Regions from separate parts of the Dactylosporangium sp. NPDC049140 genome, predicted to be linked through region 1. Evidence: riboswitches for the same ligand, from Rfam matches in the RefSeq annotation. Region 1 holds a riboswitch; each other region holds the start of a gene.
What was found. Region 1 has a riboswitch for cobalamin ahead of AB0B76_RS34480 (ribonucleoside-diphosphate reductase subunit alpha). Riboswitches for the same ligand answer to the same signal wherever they lie in the genome.

Region 1 (7,624 bases):
GCGCGACGGCACCTCCGCAGGCTCCGGTACCGGCGCGAGAAGGCTGAGCCTCTGGTGAGCGGCCCCTCCGCTGCGCTCCGGGCCGCTCACTGGCAGGCCTCGCACGACTCGGGGTTCTCCAGGGAGCAGGCCACCGCGATGAGCGGGACCGTCGCCTGCTGGATGCGCGTCGCCGGGCGGGAGCGCAGGTAGTAGGTGGTCTTCAGGCCGGACTTCCAGGCGTGCAGGTACATCGAGGAGAGCTTGCCGATCGTTGGCGCGCTCATGAACAGGTTCAGCGACTGCGACTGGTCGATGTACGGCGCCCGCGCGGCGGCCAGGTCGATCAGGGCGCGCTGCGGCAGCTCCCACGCGGTTCGGTACAGGTCGCGGACGTCGGCCGGCAGCTCGCCGATGCCCTGCACCGAGCCCTCGGCGCGCTTGATCTGCTCGCGGACCTCCGGCGTCCAGAGGCCGCGGGTCTTGAGCTCGCGCACCAGGTACGAGTTGATCTGCAGGAACTCGCCCGACATCGTCTCGCGCTTGAACAGGTTGGACACCTGGGGCTCGATGCATTCGTAGCAGCCGGCGATCGAGGCGATGGTCGCGGTGGGCGCGATCGCCACGAGCAGCGAGTTACGCAGGCCGTTTTCCGCGATCTGTGTGCGCAGCGCGGCCCAGCGCTCGTCATCCGTGGTAACGCCCCACAGGTCCGGGTGCAGCACGCCCGCGGCCGCTCTGGTCTCGGCGTACGCCGGGTGCGGGCCGAACCGCGCGGCCAGATCCGCCGACGTCTCCAGTGCGGTGAGCAGAATTTCCTGCTGCACCGCTGTGGACAACGCCCGCGCGGCCTCCGAGTCGAACGGTAGTTTCAGCGCGAAGAAGGCGTCCTGCAGGCCCATCAGGCCGAGGCCGACCGGCCGCCACCGCGGGTTGGACGCCCCCGCCTGCCGCGAAGGGTAGTAGTTGATGTCGATGACGCGATCGAGGAAGACCACGGCGGTGCGGACCGTCTCCCGCAGCCGCTCCCAGTCGACGCCCGCGGCCGTCACGTGCGCGCCGAGGTTGATCGAGCCGAGGTTGCACACGGCGGTCTCGTCGTCGCTGCTGACCTCGAGGATCTCGGTGCACAGGTTCGACAGGTGGATGGTGTTGCGCGGGCCGCCGGTCTGGTTCGACAGGGCGTTGGCGCGGTCCTTGAACGTCATCCAGCCGTTGCCGGTCTGGGCGAGGGTGCGCATCATGCGGCCGTAGAGATCGCGGGCCTTGACGGTGCGCACCGCCTTCTTCTCGGCCGCGCGGTAGGCCGCGTCGAACGCCTCGCCGTAGAGGTCCGGCAGCTCGGGGGCGTCGGTGGGGTCGATCAGCGACCAGTCGCCGTCGGCCTCGACGCGGCGCATGAACTCGTCCGGCACCCAGTTGGCGAGGTTGAGGTTGTGGGTGCGGCGGGCGTCCTCGCCGGTGTTGTCCCGCAGCTCCAGGAACTCCTCGACGTCCGGATGCCACGGCTCCAGATACACGCACGCCGCGCCCTTGCGCCGCCCGCCCTGGTTCACCGCGGCGACACCCGCGTCAAGCGTCTTGAGAAAGGGCACGATGCCGTTGGATATCCCGTTGGTGCCGCGGATGAGTGCGCCCCGCCCGCGCACGCGCGACCACGAGATCCCGATGCCGCCGGAGAACTTCGACAGCCGCGCGACCTGGTGGTAGCGCTCGTAGATGGAGTCGAGCTCGTCCCGGGGCGAGTCGACGAGGAAGCACGACGACATCTGCGTGTGCCGGGTGCCGGAGTTGAACAGCGTCGGGGAGCTCGGGAGGTAGGCCAGGGAGGACATGAGGCGGTAGAACCCGATCGCCTCGCCCGGGGTCTGCGACAGGCCGCAGGCCACGCGCAGCAGCCAGTACTGCGGCGTCTCCACGACCAGGCGGGCCTCGGGGTGGCGCAGCAGGTAGCGGTCGGCGACCGTACGCAGGCCGAAGTACTCGAACCGCAGGTCCCCGTCGAGGTCGACGGCGTCGTCGAGCTTGCGCGCGCTCGCTGCGACGAACGCGGCGGTGTCGTCGCCGATCAGGCCGAGCTGGTGGCCGTAGCGGATCGACTGGCTGAAGCTCGCGACGCCCTGGCCGCGCACCTCCTTGTCCACGTACGCGGCCAGCAGCCGCGCGGCCAGCCGCGAGTACTGCGGCTCCTCCCCGATGAGCTCCGCCGCCGTCTGGATCGACAGCTTGTCCAGCTCGGCGGTGCTCGCCCCGTCGTACAGCCCGCTGATCGTGCGGGTCGCGACGCGCAGCGGGTCGACCTCGTCCAGGTCACCGGCCCACCGCTCGACCGCGCGCACGATCTTGTTCACGTCAACGGCCTCGGTGTCGCCGTTGCGCTTGCGTACCTGCATCCGCGTGCCCTTTCTCGCCTCAGGTCGGAGGGCCGAAGGAGCGCGCGGAGACGCCGCCGGGACCCCTGCGGCGGCATGCGGCCAGGGTCCGGCTCGTGGCGTCGGCCGTCCCGCGCGGCCTTCGACCGCCGCGCACCGGGCGGTGCGCGGCGCGCTGGCAGGTCTTCGGACTCGTGGGCGCCGAGCGCATGCCTACTGACCGTCGCTTCCCAGGCCTGATCGGGCCCAGTGCACATGACGGCGATCGTTCCCACTGACCGCTGCGGGGCAGTCCCGGACTCGCACCGGGTTCCCTCTTGCCTCGGCCGCCCTGGGCGGGCGGCCGAACCAGCTGTGGTCATCACTATATATAGGGCCGCCCGAGAATTGGAAACACCAGATGTCGTGTCGGCGTGTCGCGGCTCAGGCGAACATCTCGGCGAGCATCTCCGGGCCGACCGGGATGGCGGCGGGGCGGTAGGCGGGCGGCGGGGTGCCCATCAGCTCGCGCACCAGGAAGTCCCAGCAGCGCTTGCGCACGTACGCGAGGCAGTCCAGGAACGTGTGCTCGGCCCCGGGCACGATGAGCAGCTCGAAGTCCTTGTCCGCGGCGATGAGCCGGTCGGCCAGGCGCAGCGTGTGGTCCGGATGGACCTGGTCGTCGAGCTCGCCGTGGACGAGCAGCAGCGGGCCGGCCAGCCGGGCGGCAAGGTCCACATTGGACGTCCGGGCCCAGGCGTCCGGGTCGTCCGCGCCGTCGTAGGACTCCACGAAGCCGGCGTTGAAGCAGCGGGCGTCGTGCGAGCCGGCCAGCGCGACGCCGGCCCGGTACACCTCGGGGAAGTCCAGCATCGCCCGCGCCGCGGCGAACCCGCCGCCGGAGTGCCCGAACGCGCCGACCCGGTCGAGGTCCATCCACGGCCGGTCTGCGGCGAGTTGCCGCAGCGCGGCGACGTGGTCGGCCAGGCCCCCGGCGTCGCCGAGGCGGCCGTAGGAGGCGTCGTGGAAGGCCTTGCCGCGCCCCGGGGTGCCGCGCCCGTCGAGCGCGACGACCACGAACCCGAGCGCGGCGAGGGGCTCGGCGTCCAGGCCCATGCCGCCGGGGTCGAAGCCGGGCTCGACCCGGCCGACCTGCGGGCCCGGGTAGAGGCTGTCCACGACCGGGTAGCGGCGCGCGGGGTCGAAGCCGTGCGGGCGGTACAGCACCCCGTAGACGTCCGTCACGCCGTCGGCCGCCTTGACGCGGAAGCGCTCGGGCGGGGTCCAGCCGGTGGCCTCGAGCCGGGTGATGTCGGCCCGCTCGAGCTCGACCAGCACGCGCCCGGTCCAGTCGCGGACGGTGGTCACCGGCGCGGTGTCCACCGTGGACGCGCTGTCGACGAAGTACCCCCGGTGCCCGGGCAGCGTCACGACGTGGTCGAGCTCGTCGTCGGTGAGCCGGGCGAAGCCGGTGCCGTCCAGGCCGGCCCGGCACACGGTGCGCCGGTACGGGTCGGCCTCGACGAGGCCGGCGGCGGTGAAGTACACCGTGCGCTCCGCCTCGTCGACGTGCAGGATCTGCCGCACCGACCAGGGCCCGGAGGTGACCCGGCCCAGCGGCGCGCCGGTGTGCCGGTCGTAGCGGTACAGGTGGCCGGAGCCGTCACGCTGGGAGTACCACAGCACCTCGTCGGCCAGCACGCGCACGATCGGCGGCTCGTAGGCCCACTGGTTGGGCTCCACCCGGGTCGCGCCGGCCTCGCTGAGCACGGTGGTGACGGCGCCGGTGGCCGGGTCCAGGCGGTGCAGCGCGAGGGTGTGGCGGTCGCGGGGCTGGCCGAGGAAGTACACGGCCGAGCCGTCCGCGGCCCACCAGGCCCACTTGATCATGATGGGTGACAGCTGCGGCATGAGCAGGGGCTCGGTCTGCGCGCGGACCACCGTGCCGGTCGCGACGTCCAGCACCACGAGCTCGGCGAGCGGGAGATGCTCGTCGCCGGGGTAGGCGTACCGCTGCGGGTGCGTGCGCGGCGGGCCGCCGTCGGCCGGCCGGGCCTCGACGAGGTGGGTCTCGCGCACGTGGCGCTCGTCGGTGCGGTGGGCCAGCACCCGGCTCGAGTCCGGCGACCAGGCGGTCGCCGGCGGCAGGTGCGGCAGGCCGATCTTGCGCAGCAGCGTGGCGTTGCCGGTGCTTTCGGGGCCGCTGCCGTACCCGTAGTGGGCCTCGCCGTCGGTGGTCAGCGCCCACTCGCGGCCGTCGGCGCGGGAGCGGGCCCACAGGTCGTGCCCGCGCCGCGACACCGCGACCGTCCCGTCGGGCGACGGCACCTCGAGGGGGCTGCCCGGCGGCGTGAACGTGGCCCGCTCGCAGGCGTAGCCGTCCAGGTCGCAGCGCCAGTACTCGCCGAGCGCGAAGAACTCCACGGCGTCGCCGGCGGGCACGATCGCCGCGAACGGCAGCGCCTCCGGGTCGACCGGCTGACCGGCCGCCGCGGCCAGGGCGGCGGCGAGCCGGTCGTGGTCGAAGAAGGGCTCGCGGATGCCCGCGGCCGGGTCGACGCGCAGGAAGTGGCCGTTCGCGGTGTACCAGAACCCGCCGTCGACCCACTGCGGCCTGATCTTGTCACCGGCGACGAGCTCGCCGGGGTACGCCGGGCGGCGCAGGAGTTGTTCGGCCGTCCGGTAGTGCTGCTCGGTGCTCATGTCCGCCGTCCCCGTCCTCGTGGTTTCTGACAGCGGAAACGCTACGTTGCGTTCATTGATTGGGCAACGACAGCTCCACATAATCGCAGGTCACGGCCGCAATTTCATTGCGACGGCTGAGTAATCAACGCAACGGCCGTTGCGTTGACTGGGCGGTGAACGCTAAGCTCGCCCACGGTGACGAGGCGGAGGGAGACCGCGGTGCGGCTCAGCCAGCAGGACCGGCAGCAGATCGCGCTGGGCGTGGCCGAGGGGCTCGCCTACGCGGAGATCGCCCGGCGCCTCGCCCGGCCCACGTCGACGATCACCCGCGAGGTGATGCGCAACGGCGGCCCCACCGCCTACCGCGCCGAGCCGGCCCACCGGGCCACCGAGCAGCGCGCCCACCGGCGCCGGCCGACGGCGCCGCGCGGTCCGCGGCCGGAACCGCCCCGCGGCCGCGACGCCGGGGCCGTGCGCGACTACGAGGAGCGGTTCACGACGTTCCTGATGCAGTCGGGGCTGCCCCGGATGATGGCCCGGGTCCTGACCTGCCTCTACACCACCGATGCGGGCAGCCTCACCGCGGCCGGGCTCGTCGCGCGCCTCCAGGTCAGCCCGGCGTCGGTCTCCAAGGCGGTCGCCTTCCTGGAGCGCCAGGGCCTCGTGCGCCGCGACCGCGACGAGCGGCGCCGCGAGCGGTACATCGTCGACGACGACGTCTGGTACCAGTCGATGATGGCCACCGTCCGCGCCAACGCCCGCCTCGCCGAGACCGCCCGGCAGGGCGTGGAGGTCCTCGGCCCCGACAGCCCGGCCGCGGCCCGGCTGGCGAACATCGCCGACTTCGTCGACTTCGTCGGCGAGAGCATCAGCCGCGCCGCCGAGCAGGGCCGGGAGATCCTCAGGAAGGACTAGCCGGGGTACGGTCCTCGCCGACCGTCGCCGCGGGCTTGAGGCCGCCGCGGTGGGTGTCCCAGACGTCGCGCACGATGATCTGGATCATCCCGGCGACGGGGATGGCCAGCAGCGCGCCCAGGATGCCGGCCAGGTCGACGCCGGCGAGGATGGCGATCAGCACCGTGAGCGGGTTGAGCTTGACCGTTCGCGAGAGGATCACCGGCTGCAGCAGGTGGTTCTCCAGCTGCTGGTACACGACGAAGAAGACGATCACGATGATGCCCGCGGTCGTGGAGTGCACGAACCCGGCCACGGCCGCGACCACCGCGCCCAGCGTCGCCCCCACCAGCGGGACCAGGTCGGCCACCGCGACGAACACGGCGATCAGCCCCGCGAACGGCACGCCGGTGAGGAGCAGCACGACGTACGTCAGCAGGCCGCAGATCACACTGATGAGGAGGTTGCCGCTGATGTACCCGGTGATGGTCTTCGCGCAGTCCCGCCCGACCCGGCGGACGCGCTCGGCGCGTTCGGGCGCGAACAGCGCCAGGAACGTGGCGAGGACCTTCGGCGCCTCGAGCACCATCAGGTACGACAGCACGAAGATCGTCACGATGCCGGCGACCGTGCTGGCCGCCGAGCGGGCGAAGGCCAGGGTGCCGCCGCCCAAGCTGCGCACGTACTGCTGGATCTGTTCCCGGTGCTGCTGCATCCACTGCAGCACGTGGAACCGCCGCAGCACGTCGCCCACCGGCCCGCGCCCGGCCCGGGCGTCCGCGATCAGCTGCGGTGCCTCGTCGGCGAACCGGGCCCCCTCGTGCACCAGCGGCGTGACGAACAGCGCGACGAGCCCGCCCAGCAGCACGAAGACGGCGAGGAACACCACGAGCGTGGACAGCCAGCGCCGGCACCACGTCACGTGCCGCTCGACCCAGTCGGCGAGCGGGTGCAGGGCGGTGGCGAACAGCGCGGCGACGACGATCCACACCAGCACCTGGCGCATCTGGTACAGCAGCAGCAACGCCAGCCCCGTCGCGAGCACCATCGCGATGACGATCGCCGTGATGCGGGCCACCGAGCGGTTGTCCGAAGCGGGCATGCGGTCCCCGTGCCCCGCCGCGACCGCGTCAAACGAGGAACGCCGCCAGCCGGCGCCAGACGTCGTCCACCGTGTCCGGCCGCACCTCCCGATCGAGGTAGTGCCGCTCGAAGAACCCGTGCGGCGCGCCGGGATAGACGACGAGCTCATGCGGTACACCCGCCGCAGTCAAATGTTCGTCGAACGCCCGGTGGACGGCGGCCGGAACGACTTCGTCGGCGCCGCCGAAGAGCCCGAGCACGGGGACCCGCACGCCGGCGACGAACGCGTCGGGCAGCGCCGGCTCGCGGCCCAGGTCACCGGTCCACGGGTAGAACGCGACGACGCCGGCGACGTCGATGCCGGTGGTACCGGCCAGCAGCGCGGTGGCCCCGCCGAGGCAGAAGCCGAGCACGTAGGGCCGGCCGCCGAGACGCTGCACCGCGGCGGCCACGTCGAGCAGCATCGCGTCGCGGAGGAGCCGCTGCTGGTGCGGCAGGTAATCGAAGCCGCCGTCGCGCGCGGGTGACGCGGTCGTGCGGCCGTAGTAGTCGATCGCGAGCGTGGGGTGCCCGAGCCCGGCGAACCTCCCCGCCAGCTCGCGGTAGAACGGGTCGAGGCCGCCGGCGTCGGG
Region 2 (7,624 bases), on a different contig from region 1:
ACCGACGGCGTGACCGAGGCGCGGGGCGGGCACCGCGGCGACGAGATGTACGGGCTGCGCCGCCTCACCACCGCGCTCTCCGGCTGCTCCGCGATGCCGGCGCCGGCGCTGGCCGAGCGGGTCGAGCAGGTCACGATGGACTGGCTGGGCGGGCGCGAGCACGACGACATCGCGGTGTTCGCGGTGCGGGCCGAGCCGGTGCGCACGGCCCCGCGGCACCTGCACTCCGTACACCACACCACGCGGGCGGCCGTCAGCTCGTGACGGCGTACGACGAGTACCTGAAATGCCTGGCCGACGCCGACGAGGACGGCGCCGTCGACATCGCCGGCGGGCTGCTCGACGACGGGGTCGACCCGGAGCGGGTGCTCCTCGACCTCGTCGCGCCCGCCCAGGAGCAGGTCGGGCAGTGGTGGCAGCGCAACGAGTGGAGCGTCGCCCAGGAGCACGCGGCCACGCACATCAGCGAGCGGGTCGTGGCGGCCGTCGGCAGCATCGCGTCCCGTCGTCGCGCCGCCTCCCGGGGCCGGCTCGTGGTCGCCTGTCTCGACGGGGAGTGGCATGCGCTGCCCGCCCGCCTCGTCGGCGAGGTCCTGCGGCTGCGCGGCTGGCAGATCACCTTCCTCGGCGCGAGCGTGCCGGTGGCGCACCTGGTGTCGTACCTGCACCAGCAGGACGTCGACGCCGTCGCCCTCAGCTGCGCCCTGCCGACCCGCCTGCCGGCCGCCCACCGTGCCGTCCAGGCCTGCCGGCGCGCCGAGGTGCCGCTCATCGTCGGCGGCCGCGGCTTCGGCCCCGACGGCCGCTGGGCCCGCGCGATCGGCGCCCGCTGGGCCCCCGGCGCCGACGGCGCGGCCGACCTGCTCGAAGACCCGGGCGCACTGCTCGCGCCGGCCGCCGAGGCGCTGGCCCACCTCGCCGACGACGAGCACACCGCGCTGCTCAAACGCCGCGGCGACCTCGTGGACGCGGCGGCCGCGGAGCTGCTGCGGGAGTTCCCGCCGATGCGGGAGTACTCGGTCGTCCAGCTCGACGCGACAATGACCGACCTGGCGCACATCGTCGACTTCCTCGCGGCCGCCGTCTACGTCGACGACCCCGAGCTGTTCACGGGATTCCTGGCGTGGACGTCGGAGGTGCTCCACAGCCGTGGCGTGCCCGCGTCCAGCCTGACGATCCCGCTGCGGCAGTACGGCGCGATGCTGTACGACTTCCCCCGGGCCGGCACGATGCTCGCCGCGGGCCTCGCCCAGCTGCCGGCCTAGAGCCGGAAAAGGGCGGCCTTACGGTCGATGGGGCGGCCGTGGCGCGCCTGCCACCGTGATGGGCATGCCGTCCGCCCCCGAACCGGGCCCCGCTGCCACCACCCGCGCCGTGTCGATCTACAGTCTCAGCCCGCGCCTGCCGGCGACCGGTTCGTCGAGCCTCGCCGCGGCGCTCGACCTCGGCTTCCTGCAGCGGTTCGTGCACCACTCGGTAAACCTCTTCCCGAGCGTGTTGCTGGACGCCGAGGCGAAGCCGGCGAAGTTCCGCGGCGGCACGGTCGCGGCCCTCGAACGCCTCCGGACCGTCGTGCTGCGCACCAGCCGCGGCGATCCCGTGCTGATCGTCGAGGCGCACCTGGCCGACACGGCCACCGCCGGCGACATCCTCGCGCACCTGTCGTACATGCACTACGAGCGCGACGAGCTCGCCTACGGCGACGGGCTGCTCCTGGACTGGCTCGCGGTGCGGCTCAAGACCCAGGAGCCGCTGCGCATCGGGTACGCGCACCAGATGGTGTTCGCCGGGGAGTCGCTGACGCACGAGATCATGCACGACGGGCAGCGGCGCGACGGCGCGGTGGAGACGCTCCTGCGCGGTCTCGCCGCCCAGACGTCGGGCCTCGGCGGGCAGGTCGGCGTCCGGCTGCCGGGCCCGCTCAACATCGAGGGCCGCACGTACGTGGCCAACAGCCGCTACGCGACGGTCGTGGCCGGCTGGAGCCCCAGCGTGCAGAACGCGCTGATCTTCGTGGCGCTCACCGTCGTCGCCGCGTTCGGCGTGCTGCGGGGCGCCCGCTCGCTGGCCTTCCACGCCCTCGAACACGACCTGAGCGCGCCCATGACGACGATCGAGGAGGCCCGCGAGCAGCACGCGCGGCTCGCCGCCGACCTCGGCGAGATCCAGCTGGACCTGAGCTTCGGCGTCGAGGCGTACCTCGACAGCGTGCTCATGCCCGACTCGCGCATGGACTCGTTCCGGACCTCCTACCACGAGGTGGTCGGCATCGAGGCCGCCGTCGCCAACACCTCACAGATCGTCGAACGCCTGCGCGCGGTCATCCAGGCGCGCAGCTCGGTCCTGGCCGAGGCGAGCCGCGAACGCGAGGAGCGCCGCGACCGGGTGCTGACCGGCCTGCTGGCCTCGGTGTCGCTGCTGGCGATCCCGTTGACGCTGCTGCTGGCCTTCTTCGGCGTGAGCAGCAGCGACGTCGGCCCCGACCGGTCCATGCTGGACCTCGGGTACTACTGGCCGGTCTATGCGCTGGCCTGGGTCCCGATCGGCGTGATCGTCCTGGTCGGTGTCGTGCTGAGGCGCCGGCTGCGCGAGGCCCGCCCGCGCATGCGCGGCCTGGACCGCTAGGTGCTCAGTTCGCCGGGCAGACCCGCGGTGCGCAGCGTGAGCACGTCGGTCGTGGCGCGCAGCACGGCCAGCACCGCGGGGTCGGCCGCCGCGAACACGGTCGCGTAGTCGCACTCCCCGGCCGCCGCGTCGATCGCGAACGCGAGCCGCGGCCCGTCGAGGGAGAACCGGGCGTCGACGCCGGCCTTGTTCCCGCGCGGATCCTGCCGATGCCACTGCCCATTGAGGTGTACCGCGACCAGCCCGTGCAGCACGAACGTCTCCCCGCCCGCGGCGAGGCGCTGGTAGCACAGCCCGGCCGGCACCCCCTCGGCCCGCAGCAGCGCGGCGAGCAGATGCGACTTGGCGTAACACAGCCCGACCCGGTGCTCGAGCACGTCGGCGGCGCTCACCGTGACCCGCGGGTCCCCGGCGTCGAACGAGTGCCGCACCTCGTCGCGCACGAACTCGTACGCCGCCCGAGCGAACTCCACGTCGCCGGCCCGCCCGGCGCGCAGCCGAGCCGCGGCCGCCCGCACGGCGGGATGGTCGGCCTGCACCACCTCGTCGGCGGCGAGGAACTCCGCGCCCCGATCACCCAACGCCACGGTGGAGACGATACCGCCCGGGCATGATGGGGAGCCGTCCGCCGTCGACCCGGACCGCCCGCGCGGAGGTGCGCGCGGCGCTGCAATGACCTACCCTGGGCAGCGGCCCTGTTGCCGTCGATGGCCCGCGTGCGCCGCGAAGCACGCCCCAATGGTGAGCACCGCCATTCGCGTCCGGACCCCGTCCGAGCTGCGCTCCTCCCGCCGTCCCCGCGCCCACCGCTGCTGGGGACACCTCCTCGCCGCCCCGCTGTGGCCCATGCACGGCGTCAACCTCGGCACCCTCCTGCGCACCTGCGACGCCGTCGGGGCCTGTCTCGTCGTCCCGCGGTACCCCTGGATCGACGAGGCCCTCGCCCGCGGCAACACGCTGCGCCGCCCCGCGTGCGTCCACCGCATCGGCGATCCGCTGCGGTGGCTCGCCGCCGAGCGTGCGGGCGGGAGTCGCATCGTGGGCGTCGAGCTCGCCGAGGAGGCCGTGCGCCTCGCCGACCTGCCCGCCGCGCGCCGGCGCACCGTGATGGTGCTCGGCCACGAGTCGACGGGCATCCCGCCCGAGGCCCTCGACCTGCTCGACGGGGCGGTGGAGATTCCGATGGTGGGCAGCGGCGTGAGCCTGAACGTCGCCGTGGCCGGATCCCTCGTGTTGTACAAACTCGCCGGGCTGCTCTGACGCGGCCGCTCAGCCCGCCGGAGGGGCCGCGAGGACCTCGCGTAGCTTCGCGGCGAACTCCTCCGGCTTGCCGGCGTAGCCGAACTCGCCGCCGAGGAAGCCGCCGTGGTGGCTCGGGAACACGGTGGCCGGCCCGCCCAGGAGGGCGGCCATCGCCTCGGCGGTGCGCGCGGTGTACGTCTGCGCCGACTCCTCGCCCACGCCGATCACGATGCGGGCCGGGGACGCGTTCAGGGCCGCGACATCGGGGCGGTAGTCGGTGACCGCCCACGAGTCCCGCGACAGCAGCGGGTCGTCGCGGGTGCCGTCGTCGGCGGTGGACATGCCGAACATCGCCGGGTCCGGGGCCGGCTGCGCGAAGTACTCCTCCGTGAACTCGCCCCGCCACGAGGTCATGGCGATGAACGCGGCCATGCCCGGGCCGCTGCCGCCGGTCTCGTACGCGTCGTTGAACGCGGCCCGCGCCCGGTCCGCGCCGGCCGCGTCGGGCAGGATCGGGTTGATCGGCGGCTCGTGCGCGACGAGCGTGGCGACGTCGTCCGGGTGGGCGCTCACCCACTCCAGCGCGGTCACCGCGCCGCCGCTGCTGGCGAACACGTCGACCGGGCCGGCGCCGAGGTGCGCGGCGAGCCGGTGCAGGTCGGCGGCCTGCTGCTGCGGCGTGTTGTCGGTCCCGCCGTCGGTGCGGGCGCTGCGGCCCAGGCCGCGCGGGTCGTACGTGACGACGGTGCGGTCCGGGAAGTGCGCGGCGAGCGCGCCGAACCCGTCCGCGGTCATCGGCTGGCCGATCATGAACAGCGGCGGCCGTCCGTCCGCCGGCGGCAGCGGGCCGGTGACGTCGTAGACCAGGTCGGCGCCGGGTACGGCGAGCGTGTGCGTCTGCGTCTGCGTCATGCGCCGAGCCTATTGCCTCCTGGTAGCGTGCGGGCCGGCATCAACTGAAGCGAGGTGCCCCGCCGGCGACGGCGGGGAGAATCGGGAAGCCGGTGAGAATCCGGCACGGGCCCGCCGCGGTGACCGGGGAGCCGCCGCCCACACGTGCACGCGTAGCCACTGGCCCGGAAGGGCTGGGAAGGCGGGCGGAGGGGCGACGATCCGGGAGTCCGAAGACCGGCCTCGCGACCGACGGCCCCGGCCTGTCCCGGGGTGTGAGCGCAGCGGGAGCCTGCCTTGACGCATGACCTGTACGACATCATCAACCGCCGCCGCGACGTGCGCGCCGAGTTCACCGGCGCGCCGGTGCCCGGCGAGGCGCTGGACCGGATCCTGACCGCCGCCCACGCCGCGCCAAGCGTCGGGCTGACGCAGCCGTGGGACTTCATCGTCGTCCGCGACCGCGCGCTGCGCGAGGAGTTCCACGCGCACGTGTCCCGCGAGCGCGACGTGTTCGCCGCGACCCTCGACGCCGAGGCGGCCGCGCGGTTCGCCCGCATCAAGATCGACGGGGTGCTGGAGTCCACGCTCTCGGTCGTGGTCACCTACGATGCGGGGCGCGGCGGCCCCGCGGTGCTGGGCCGCCACGCGATCGCCGACGCCGGGCTGTACTCGGTGTGCCTGGCGATCCAGAACCTCTGGCTCGCGGCCACCGCCGAGGGCCTCGGCCTGGGCTGGGTCTCCTTCTACCGCGAGGAGTTCCTGCGCGGCCTGCTCGGCATTCCGGCCGGCGTACGGCCCGTGGCGTGGCTCTGCCTGGGCCCGGTGAGCCGGAGCCACGACGTGCCCGACCTGGAGCGCCACGGTTGGCGCCGGCGCTCCCCGCTGGACCAGGTCCGGCACGAGGACCGCTGGTAGGGCTCAGACCGGGCGCCAGTCGGGGACCTCGTCCGTCGTCGCGCCGGAGGTGACCTGGGCGTTGCCGGTGCCGTCGGGGCGGATCGTGAAGATGTGCCCCCAGGCCTCGTCGTCGTCCAGGTCGCAGTACGCGATCCGGGTCCCGTCGGGGGACCAGGCCGGCATCGTGTGGTGGGAGTCGCTGCCCGCCCGGGGCCTGGTCACCAGCTTCGCCCGCCCGGCCCCCGACGCCGCGGTGCGGTAGATCCCGCCGCCGTAGCCGCTGCCCACGACGAACCGCCCGAACGCGAGCTGGGTGCCGTCCGGCGACCAGTCCGGGCGGGAGTCGTACACCCCGGCGGCGGGCGCGGTGACCGCCGTCGCCGACAGCGTCACCGGGTCGAGCGCAACCAGGCTGCTGCCGCCGGCGGCCAGGTCGACGGCGTAGGCGATCCTCGTGCCGTCCGGCGACCACACCGGCGTGTGCTCGGCGACGCCGGCGGTGCCGGTCAGGTCCGTCAGGTCGGCGCCGTCGACGTCGATGACGCAGATGTCGGTGTCGCCGCCCGACCAGCACTCGTAGACCAGCCGGGTGCCGTCCGGCGACCAGGCCGGGGCGGACGCCGTACCGCTGAACCGCACGACGGCCAGCCCGCCGCCGTCGGCGTCCATCACCCACAGCTGGTCCGCGCCGGCCCCGTAGCGCCGGAACGCGATGTGCGCGCCGTCGGCGGACCAGGCCGGGTCCCGGTCCTCGACCGCCGGGGAGGCGGTGAGGTCGGTCAGGCCCTTGCCGGAGGAGGTGACCGTGTACACGTCGCCGAGCGCGCCGGCGGCGGCGTCGAAGCGCTGGAACGCCAGGCGGCCGTTGGCTCCGGGGAAGGCCGCGGCGGCGGGGACGGCCGGCAGCGCCGCCACGACGGCGACCGCGACCAGGGTGAGGGTCAGGGCTCGCATCATGCGCGGCACCGTAGCCGCCCGTGACCCGCCCAATACCGGGCAAGTCGGCGCCGGCGCCGAAACCCGACAGGGCCGGCGGGACGGCACGCGCGGCCGGGCCCTGCCATGCTGCCCGCATGCCGAACGTGACCACGCCGGAGCCGGTGACCGAGCCGGACGAGCCGAAACCGGTGCGCCCGCGCCGCCGCCGGTGGCTGCGGCGCCTCGCGGTCCTCGCCGTCGTGCTCGTCGTGGTGGGCCTGGCCCCGACGGTCTGGATCCGCGCGGCGTCCGCCGGGCGCCTCGTCGGGGTCGAGCAGGCCCCGGCGGCCGACGTGGCAATCGTCTTCGGCGCCCAGGTCGCGCCCGGCGGCCAGGACCCGATGACGTTCCTGCGCAACCGGCTCGACAAGGCCGCCGCCCTAATCGTTGCGGGCAAGGTCAAGGCCCTGCTCATCTCCGGCGACGCGCACGGCGGCTCGGGCAACGAGGTCCGGGTGATGGGCGACTACCTCGCCCGGCACGGCGTCGAGCCGTCCCGCGTCGTCGTCGACCCCTACGGCCTGGACACGTACGACACCTGCCGCCGCGCCCGCGACGTCTACGGCGTGACCCGGGCGCTCCTGGTGAGCCAGGACATCCATCTGTACCGTGCGGTGACGCTCTGCCGCCGCGTCGGCATCGACGCCTGGGGCGTGCCGTCCGGGTGCGACGGCTGCCGGACGATCACGATCTGGAAGAACCAGGCCCGCGACGTCGCCGCCGCGTGGAAGGCCGCCTCGGACGCGGTGCGCGGCCGCCCGCCCGCGGTCCAGTCGCCGCCGGACCCGTCCCTGCGCGACGCGGTCGCCGCCCACACGCCGTGACGCGGCGGCCCTAGCGGTCGCTCGGCTCGACGACGACCTTCAGGCCCCGGCGGGCGTTGGCGACCACGAACGCCTCGGCGACCGAGGTCAGCGGGTAGCGGTGGCTCACGAGGTTGCGCACGTCCGCGCGGCCCGCGGCGACCAGGGCGAGCGCCCGCGGGTAC
Region 3 (7,624 bases), on a different contig from region 1:
GCGGTGCTCGCCGGCATCCGGACCCCGGACGCGTTCGTCGTGCGCTACAGCACCGTCGTCGCCGCGGCGCACCGGCGGCCCTAGGCGTCGTCCTCGAGGTCGCCCTCCGTCTGGAGGTACACCTCGCGCAGTCCGTCCAAAGTAGACGGCTCGGGGTGCTCCCACAGGCCCCGCTCGGCCGCCTCCAGCAGGCGCTCGGTGATGCCGTGCAGCGCCCACGGGTTCGACTCGGTCAGGAACTTCTGGTTGTCCGGGTCGAACACGTAGGACTCGGCCAGCTTCTCGTACATCCAGTCCGCCACGACCCCGGCGGTGGCGTCGAAGCCGAACAGGTAGTCGACCGTGGCCGCGAGCTCGAACGCCCCCTTGTACCCGTGCCGGCGCATCGCGGCGAGCCAGCGCGGGTTGACCACCCGGGCCCGGAAGACCCGCGCGGTCTCCTCGCTGAGCGTCCGGGTCCGCACGGCGTCCGGGTTCGTGCTGTCGCCGACGTACGCCGCGGGGGCCCGCCCGGTCAGTGCACGCACGGTCGCCACCATGCCGCCGTGGTACTGGAAGTAGTCGTCGGAGTCGGCGATGTCGTGCTCGCGCGTGTCGGTGTTCTTGACCGCCACGCTGATCCGCTTGTAGGCGCCCTCCATGTCGGTCCGCGCCGCGATCCCGTCGACGCCGCGGCCGTACGCGTAGCCGCCCCAGACCGCGTAGACCTCGGCGAGGTCGCGGTCGTCGCGCCAGTTCCGGCTGTCGATGAGCGGCAGGATGCCGGCCCCGTAGGCGCCGGGCTTGGAGCCGAAGACGCGCAGGGTCGCCCGCCGCTCGTCGCCGTGCTCGGCGACGTCGGCCGCGACGTGCGCCCGGACGAAGTTCACGTCGACCGGCTCGTCGGCCGCGGCGGCCAGCTGGACGGCGTCGTCCAGCAGCGCCACCACGTGCGGGAAGGCGTCGCGGAAGAAGCCGGAGATGCGCATGGTCACGTCGATGCGCGGCCGGTCCAGCTCGGCCGGGTCGATGAGCTCGAGCCGGGTGACCCGGCGCGACGCCTCGTCCCACACCGGACGGACGCCGAGCAGGGCGAGCGCCTCGGCGATGTCGTCGCCGGCGGTGCGCATGGCGCTGGTGCCCCACATCGACAGCCCGACCGAGCGGGGCCAGTCGCCGTGGTCGGCGCGGTACCGCGCGAGCAGCGAGTCGGCCATGGCCTGCCCCGTCTCCCAGGCGAGCCGCGAGGGGACGGCCTTGGGGTCCACGGAGTAGAAGTTGCGGCCGGTCGGCAGCACGTTGATGAGCCCGCGCAGCGGCGAGCCGCTGGGCCCGGCGGGCACGTAGCCGCCGTCGAGCGCGTGCAGCACCATGGTGAGCTCGTCGGTGGTGCGCTCCAGGCGCGGCACGATCTCCTCGGCCGCGAAGCGCAGAACTCGTACAACTTCCGGATTATCGGAAATATCCGAAAAATCGGCTGAGGACCAGTTTCGTCCCTCCATGGCGGCGACCAGCGCCCGCGCCCGCGCCTCGACGTCGTCGACGGCCGCCCGGTCCACAGTGGACTCGTCGTGGCCGAGCGCCTCGCGCAGCCCGGGCAGCGCGGCGACCTGGCCGCCCCACATCTGCCGGGCCCGGAGCATGGCCAGGACGAGGTCGACGCGGGCCTCGCCGGACGGCGCCTGGCCCAGAATGTGCAGCCCGTCGCGGATCTGCACGTCCTTGACCTCGCACAGCCAGCCGTCGACGTGCAGCAGGAAGTCGTCGAACTCGGCGTCGTGCGGCCGGTCGTCCAGGCCCAGGTCGTGGTCGAGCTTGGCCGCCTGGATCAGGGTCCAGATCTGGGCCCGGATCGCCGGCAGCTTGGCCGGGTCGAGCGCGGCGATCGTGGCGTGCTCGTCGAGCAGCTGCTCCAGGCGGGCGATGTCGCCGTACGAGTCGGCGCGGGCCATCGGCGGCACCAGGTGGTCCACGAGCGTGGCGTGCGCGCGGCGCTTGGCCTGGGTGCCCTCGCCCGGGTCGTTGACGAGGAACGGGTAGATGAGCGGCAGGTTGCCCAGGGCCGCGTCCGCGCCGCAGCCGGCCGACATCCCGACCGTCTTGCCCGGCAGCCACTCGAGGTTGCCGTGCTTGCCGACGTGCACGACCGCGTGGGCGCCGAACTCGTCGGCCAGCCACCGGTACGCGGCCAGGTAGTGGTGCGAGGGCGGCAGGTCGGGGTCGTGGTAGATGGCGACCGGGTTCTCGCCGAAGCCGCGCGGCGGCTGCACCATCACCACCACGTTGCCCCGCCGCAGCGCCGCGAGCACGATGGCGCCGTCGGACGGGTCGACGAACAGCTCGCCGGGCGCCGGGCCCCAGTGCCGCTCCATCCCGGCCCGGAGGCCCTCGTCCAGGCCGTTGAAGAACGAGACATAGGCCGAAGCCGGAATGCGGACCGGGTTGCCCTGTAGCTGCTCCTCGGTGAGCCAGTTGACGTCCTGCCCACCGGCCGCGATGAGCTCGTGGATGAGCGCGTCACCGTCGGACGGGAAGCCCTCCCCGAGGTCGTACCCGCGCTCCTGCAGCGCCGCCAGCAGCCGCACCACGCTGGCGGGCGTGTCGAGGCCGACGGCGTTGCCGATCCGGGAGTGCTTCGTCGGGTACGCGCTCAGCATCACGACGATCCGCTTGTCCGCGTTGGCCAGGCGCCGCAACCGCGCGTGGGCCGCGGCGATCCCGGCCACGCGCCCCGCCCGCTCCGGGTCGGCGACGTAGACGGTCAGGCCGTCCTCGTCGACCTCCTTGAACGAGAACGGGACCGTGATGAGCCGCCCGTCGAACTCCGGGATGGCGACCTGGGTCGCGGTGTCCAGCGGCGACAGCCCGTCGTCATTGCCGTCCCACGTCTCGCGGCTGCTGGTCAGGCACAGCCCCTGCAGGATCGGCACGTCGAGCGCGGCGAGCGCGCCGACGTCCCAGGCCTCGTCCTCGCCGCCGGCCTGCGCGTCGGCCGGGCGGGTGCCGCCGGCCGCGAGCACGGTCACGACGAGCGCGTCGGCCCGGCGCAGGGTGTCGAGCAGCTCGGGCGGGGCGGTGCGCAGCGACGCGGCGAAGACCGGCAGCGGGCGGGCGCCCTCGGCCTCCAGCGCGGTGCACAGGCCCTCGACGAACGCGGTGTTGCCGGCCACGTGGTGGGCCCGGTAGTAGATGACGGCCACGGTCGGCCCGTCGACCGGCGCGGCCGTGCGCTCCAGCACGCCCCACACGGGCGTCTCGACCGGGGCGGCGAAGCCGTGGCCGGTGAGCAGGACCGTGTCGGAGAGGAAGCGGTGCAGCTCGGCGAGGTTGGCCGGGCCGCCGAAGGCCAGGTAGGCGTGGGCCTGCGCGGCGAGGCCGGCCGGCACCGTGGAGTGGCTCATGAGCTCGGCGTCGGGGGCCTGCTCGCCGCCGAGGATCACCACCGGGAGCCCGGTGGCGAGCAGCGTGTCGAGGCCGTCCTGCCAGTCGCGGTACGCCCCCAGGAACCGCACCACGATCAGCTCGGCGCCCGCGGCCAGCCCGGGCAGGTCGTCCACGGTGGTCCGCGACGGGTTGGCCAGGCGCCAGCCGGCGCCGCTGGCCCGCGCGCTGAGCAGGTCGGTGTCGGACGTCGACAGCAGCAGGATCACGCCGGTCCTCCCTCGGGGTCCGCGCCCCAAGACGGTGGGTTGGGTCCGGCGACGGAAAGTATCCTGGCTCCCGGATCGTCTCCGGTCACAGTGGCGGGACCGTCCCGGACTCGCACCGGGTTCCTCCCACATCGCCGTTGTACAGCGCCGCCAACTCTTCAGGACGAGCCTGGGCGCCGTCAAGCGCAGGTAGTATCCGCCCCGTGCAGGCTCCCAGCGGACGCGACGCCCCCGACCGGTGCCCCGGCGCCGTGCAGGTCCACGCGGCCGCCGACGGCGGGCTGGCGCGCGTCCGGCTGCCCGGCGGGCGGATCACCGGGGCCCAGCTCGCGGTCCTGGGCGCCGCCGCGGCCGAGCTCGGGGACCCCGCCCTGGAGCTCACCTCCCGCGGGAACGTGCAGGTCAGGGCGCTGCGGCCGGGCGCCGAGCACGAGCTGGCGGCCCGCCTGACCGACGCCGGCCTGCTGCCCTCGGCCACCCACGAGCGGGTCCGCAACATCGTCGCCAGCCCGCTGGGCGCCGCGGTCCGCCCGCTGGTCGCCGAGCTCGACGCGCTGCTGTGCGCCTCGCCCGCCCTCGCGGCGCTGCCGGGCCGGTTCCTGGCCACGATCGATGACGGCCGCGGCGACGTGACGCCGCTGCTCGGCGACGTGGGCCGACACGGTTCCCGGTTGGTTCTGGCGGGTGTACCCACTGAGCTTCACGGCGGCCCCGAGCTGCTCGTACGCGCCGCGGAGGCCTTCCTGGCCGAGCGGGCCGCGCAGGGCGCCAACGCGTGGCGGCTCGCCGAGCTGGCCGACGGCCCGGCCCGGGTCGCCGCGCGGCTCGGCACCGGACTCGCGACCGTCCGGCTCGCGCGCTCGGACGCGCCCGAGCCCGGGATCCACGGCTCGTCCGCGGTGCTCGTCGTGCCGCTCGGGCTGCTCACCGCGGCCCAGTCGGCGACGCTCGCGGCCGCGGCGGAAGAGATCATCGTCACGCCGTGGCGGACCGTCGTGGTCCCGGCTCCGGCGATGTCCGACGCTGTGGCGTCCGGACTCGTCGCCGACCCCGCCTCGCCGTGGGCCGGGGTGACCGCGTGCGCCGGCCGGCCGGGCTGCGCCAAGGCGCTCGCCGACGTCCGCGCGGACGCCCGGGCCGCGGTGGCCGCGGGCACGCACGAGCCGGCGCACTGGGTCGGATGCGAGCGCCGGTGCGGCGCGCCGAAGGGAAGGCACGTGGAGATGCTGGCGACGGGCGCGGGCTACCGCCGGAGCGTGACGTGAGCGGTCCGGAGCGGAGCGGAGGGGCCGCTCACCATGGGCTCAGTGTTGTCGCGCCGTCGCCGGAGCCTGCGGAGGTGACGGCGTGAGCGGTCCGGAGCGGAGCGGAGGGGCCGCTCACCATGGGCTCAGTGTTGTCGCGCCGTCGCCGGAGCCTGCGGAGGTGGCGGCGTGAGCGGTCCGGAGCGAAGCGGCGCCCGGTCTGGGTCGATCTCCGCGAAGCGACATCGAGCCAGACTGGGCGTTGGGGCCGCTCACCATGGGCACAGCTTTGTCGCGCCGGCGCCGGAGCCTGCGGAGGTGACGGCGTGAGCGGGTACATCCGCGACGGGGCCGAGATCTACCGGCGCTCGTTCGCCACCATCCGGGCCGAGGCCGACCTGTCCGGGCTGCCGGACGACGTGGCCCGGGTCACGGTCCGCATGATCCACGCCTGCGGCATGGTCGACCTGCCCGCCGACGTCGGCTACTCCCCCGGCGTCGTCGCGGCCGCGCGCGCCGCCCTGCGGTCGGGCGCGCCGATCCTCTGCGACGCCGAGATGGTCGCGTCGGGGGTGACCCGCGCGCGGCTGCCCCGGGACAACGAGGTCGTGTGCACGCTGCGCGATCCGGCGGTACCGCCGCTGGCTCTAGAATTGGCCAACACGCGCAGCGCGGCCGCGCTCGAGCTTTGGCGGGGCCGCATCGACGGCGCCGTGGTGGCCGTCGGCAACGCCCCCACCGCCCTGTTCCGGCTGCTGGAGCTGGTCGCCGAGGGGGCCGGCACACCCGCCGCGGTGATCGGCATCCCGGTCGGGTTCATCGGCGCCGCCGAGTCGAAGGCGGCGCTGGCCGCGTCCGGCCTCGAGCACCTGGTGGTGCACGGCCGCCGGGGCGGCAGCGCGATGACGGCCGCCGCCGTCAACGCGATCGCGAGCGAATCGGAATGAGTGGCGCAGCATGAGCGAGGACAGTGGACGGCTGTACGGCGTAGGTCTCGGGCCCGGGGACCCCGAGCTGATGACGGTGAAGGCGGCCCGGCTGATCGCCGCGGCGCCCGTCGTCGCCTACCACAGCGCCCGCCACGGCCGCAGCATCGCCCGCGCGATCGCCGCGCCGTACCTGCGCCCGGAGCAGATCGAGGAGGCCCTCGTCTACCCGGTGACGACCGAGGACACGCCCGACTACCGGGGCGTCATCGAGGAGCACTACGACGCGTGGGCGGCGCGGCTGGCCGCACACCTCGACGCGGGCCGGGACGTGGCCGTGCTCTGCGAGGGCGACCCGCTGTTCTACGGCTCCTACATGCACATGCACAAGCGACTGCGGCAGCGCTACCCCACCGAGGTCGTCCCGGGCGTGACGTCCGTGGCCGCCGCCGCGGCGGTGCTCGGCCGCCCGCTCGTCGAGCGCGACGAGGTGCTCACCGTGCTGCCCGGCACCCTGCCCGAGGAGGTGCTCGCCGAGCGCCTCGCCGCCACCGACTCGGCGGCGGTGCTGAAGCTGGGCCGCACGTTCGGCAAGGTGCGGGACGCGCTCGAGCGGGCGGGCCGGCTCGACGACGCCTGGTACGTCGAGCGCGCCACCACCGCCGGCGAGCGCGCCGCCCCGCTGGCCGAGGTCGACGCGGGCTCGGTGCCGTACTTCTCCATCGCCCTGCTGCCCTCCCGCGTGCACGACGAGACCGCCGCGGCCCTGGCCGAGCGGCCCGCGCCGGCACCCCTGGGCGAGGTGGTCGTCGTCGGCCTCGGCCCGGGCGGGCGCGACTGGCTCACGCCCGAGGCCCAGGCCGCGCTCGCCGCCGCCGACGACCTCGTGGGCTACGGCCCCTACCTGGCCCGCGTCCCCGGCAACCCGCGCCAGCGCCGGCACGCCTCCGACAACCGCGTCGAGGCCGAGCGCGCCGAGTTCGCGCTGGCCCTGGCCAAGGAGGGCCGCCGCGTCGCGGTCGTCTCCTCCGGCGACCCGGGCGTGTTCGCGATGGCCGCCGCGGTGCTGGAGGTCGCGGCCGAGCCGCGCTGGAAGGACGTGCCGGTCCGCGTCCTGCCGGGCCTGACCGCGGCCCAGGCCGTGGCGAGCCGCGCGGGCGCCCCGCTGGGCCACGACTTCTGCGTGCTGTCGCTGTCGGACCGCCTCAAGCCGTGGGACGTCATCGCGTCCCGCCTCGAGGCCGCGGCGCGCGCGGACCTCGTCATCGCCGTCTACAACCCCGGCTCGAAGTCCCGCACCTGGCAGGTCGAGGCGGCGAAGGCCCTCCTGCTGGCCCACCGCGCGGCCGACACCCCGGTGGTGATCGGCCGCGACGTGGGGGGTCCGGAGGAGTCGGTGCGGGTGGTGCGCCTGGCCGAGCTGGACCCGTCCGAGGTGGACATGCGCACGCTGCTCATCATCGGCTCGTCCCAGACGCGAGTCCGCGACCGCGAGGACGGCGGCCCTCCGGTGGTGTGGACCCCGCGCCGCTACCCCGCCTGACGCCGCTCATCAGCGCGACGACGGCGAAGGCGGCCGCCAGCGCGGCCCCGGTCCAGGCCAGGGCCGGGTAGCCGGCGCTCGCGGCGAGGGGTCCGGACAGCCCGCCACCGGTCATCGCGGCCGCCCCCATGCCGACCTCGCCCCAGCCCTCGAGCCGGGGACGCGCGGGCCCCGGCACACCGTCGACGAGCAGGGTGCTGCCCGCGACGAGGCAGAGGTTCCAGCCCGCGCCGAGCAGGAACAGCCCCGCGACGAGCGCCCCGGCGCCGACCCCCACGCAGG

Region 2: linked by a shared signal. The riboswitch ahead of bluB (5,6-dimethylbenzimidazole synthase) and the one ahead of AB0B76_RS34480 (ribonucleoside-diphosphate reductase subunit alpha) in region 1 are both predicted to bind cobalamin.
Region 3: linked by a shared signal. The riboswitch ahead of cobN (cobaltochelatase subunit CobN) and the one ahead of AB0B76_RS34480 (ribonucleoside-diphosphate reductase subunit alpha) in region 1 are both predicted to bind cobalamin.

Annotation. Positions count from the first base shown of each region.
Region 1 covers NZ_JBEZDS010000027.1:29,961-37,584, reverse strand. Annotated here, with positions in the region: gene AB0B76_RS34480 (ribonucleoside-diphosphate reductase subunit alpha) at 87-2,372, opposite strand; cobalamin riboswitch at 2,511-2,719, opposite strand; gene AB0B76_RS34475 (DPP IV N-terminal domain-containing protein) at 2,775-5,033, opposite strand; gene AB0B76_RS34470 (helix-turn-helix domain-containing protein) at 5,211-5,930, shown strand; gene AB0B76_RS34465 (AI-2E family transporter) at 5,917-7,011, opposite strand; gene AB0B76_RS34460 (dienelactone hydrolase family protein) at 7,040-7,624, opposite strand, start outside.
Region 2 covers NZ_JBEZDS010000006.1:258,762-266,385, forward strand. Annotated here, with positions in the region: gene AB0B76_RS13325 (SpoIIE family protein phosphatase) at 1-264, shown strand, start outside; gene AB0B76_RS13330 (cobalamin-dependent protein) at 261-1,265, shown strand; gene AB0B76_RS13335 (hypothetical protein) at 1,375-2,625, shown strand; gene AB0B76_RS13340 (transglutaminase family protein) at 2,622-3,212, opposite strand; gene AB0B76_RS13345 (TrmH family RNA methyltransferase) at 3,364-3,885, shown strand; gene AB0B76_RS13350 (alpha/beta hydrolase) at 3,895-4,779, opposite strand; cobalamin riboswitch at 4,815-5,019, shown strand; gene bluB (5,6-dimethylbenzimidazole synthase) at 5,056-5,676, shown strand; gene AB0B76_RS13360 (hypothetical protein) at 5,680-6,615, opposite strand; gene AB0B76_RS13365 (ElyC/SanA/YdcF family protein) at 6,732-7,460, shown strand; gene AB0B76_RS13370 (zinc-binding dehydrogenase) at 7,471-7,624, opposite strand, start outside.
Region 3 covers NZ_JBEZDS010000012.1:179,940-187,563, reverse strand. Annotated here, with positions in the region: gene AB0B76_RS21810 (class I SAM-dependent methyltransferase) at 1-84, shown strand, start outside; gene cobN (cobaltochelatase subunit CobN) at 81-3,629, opposite strand; cobalamin riboswitch at 3,665-3,796, opposite strand; gene AB0B76_RS21800 (precorrin-3B synthase) at 3,833-4,894, shown strand; gene AB0B76_RS21795 (precorrin-8X methylmutase) at 5,200-5,820, shown strand; gene AB0B76_RS21790 (precorrin-2 C(20)-methyltransferase) at 5,831-7,342, shown strand; gene AB0B76_RS21785 (hypothetical protein) at 7,257-7,624, opposite strand, start outside.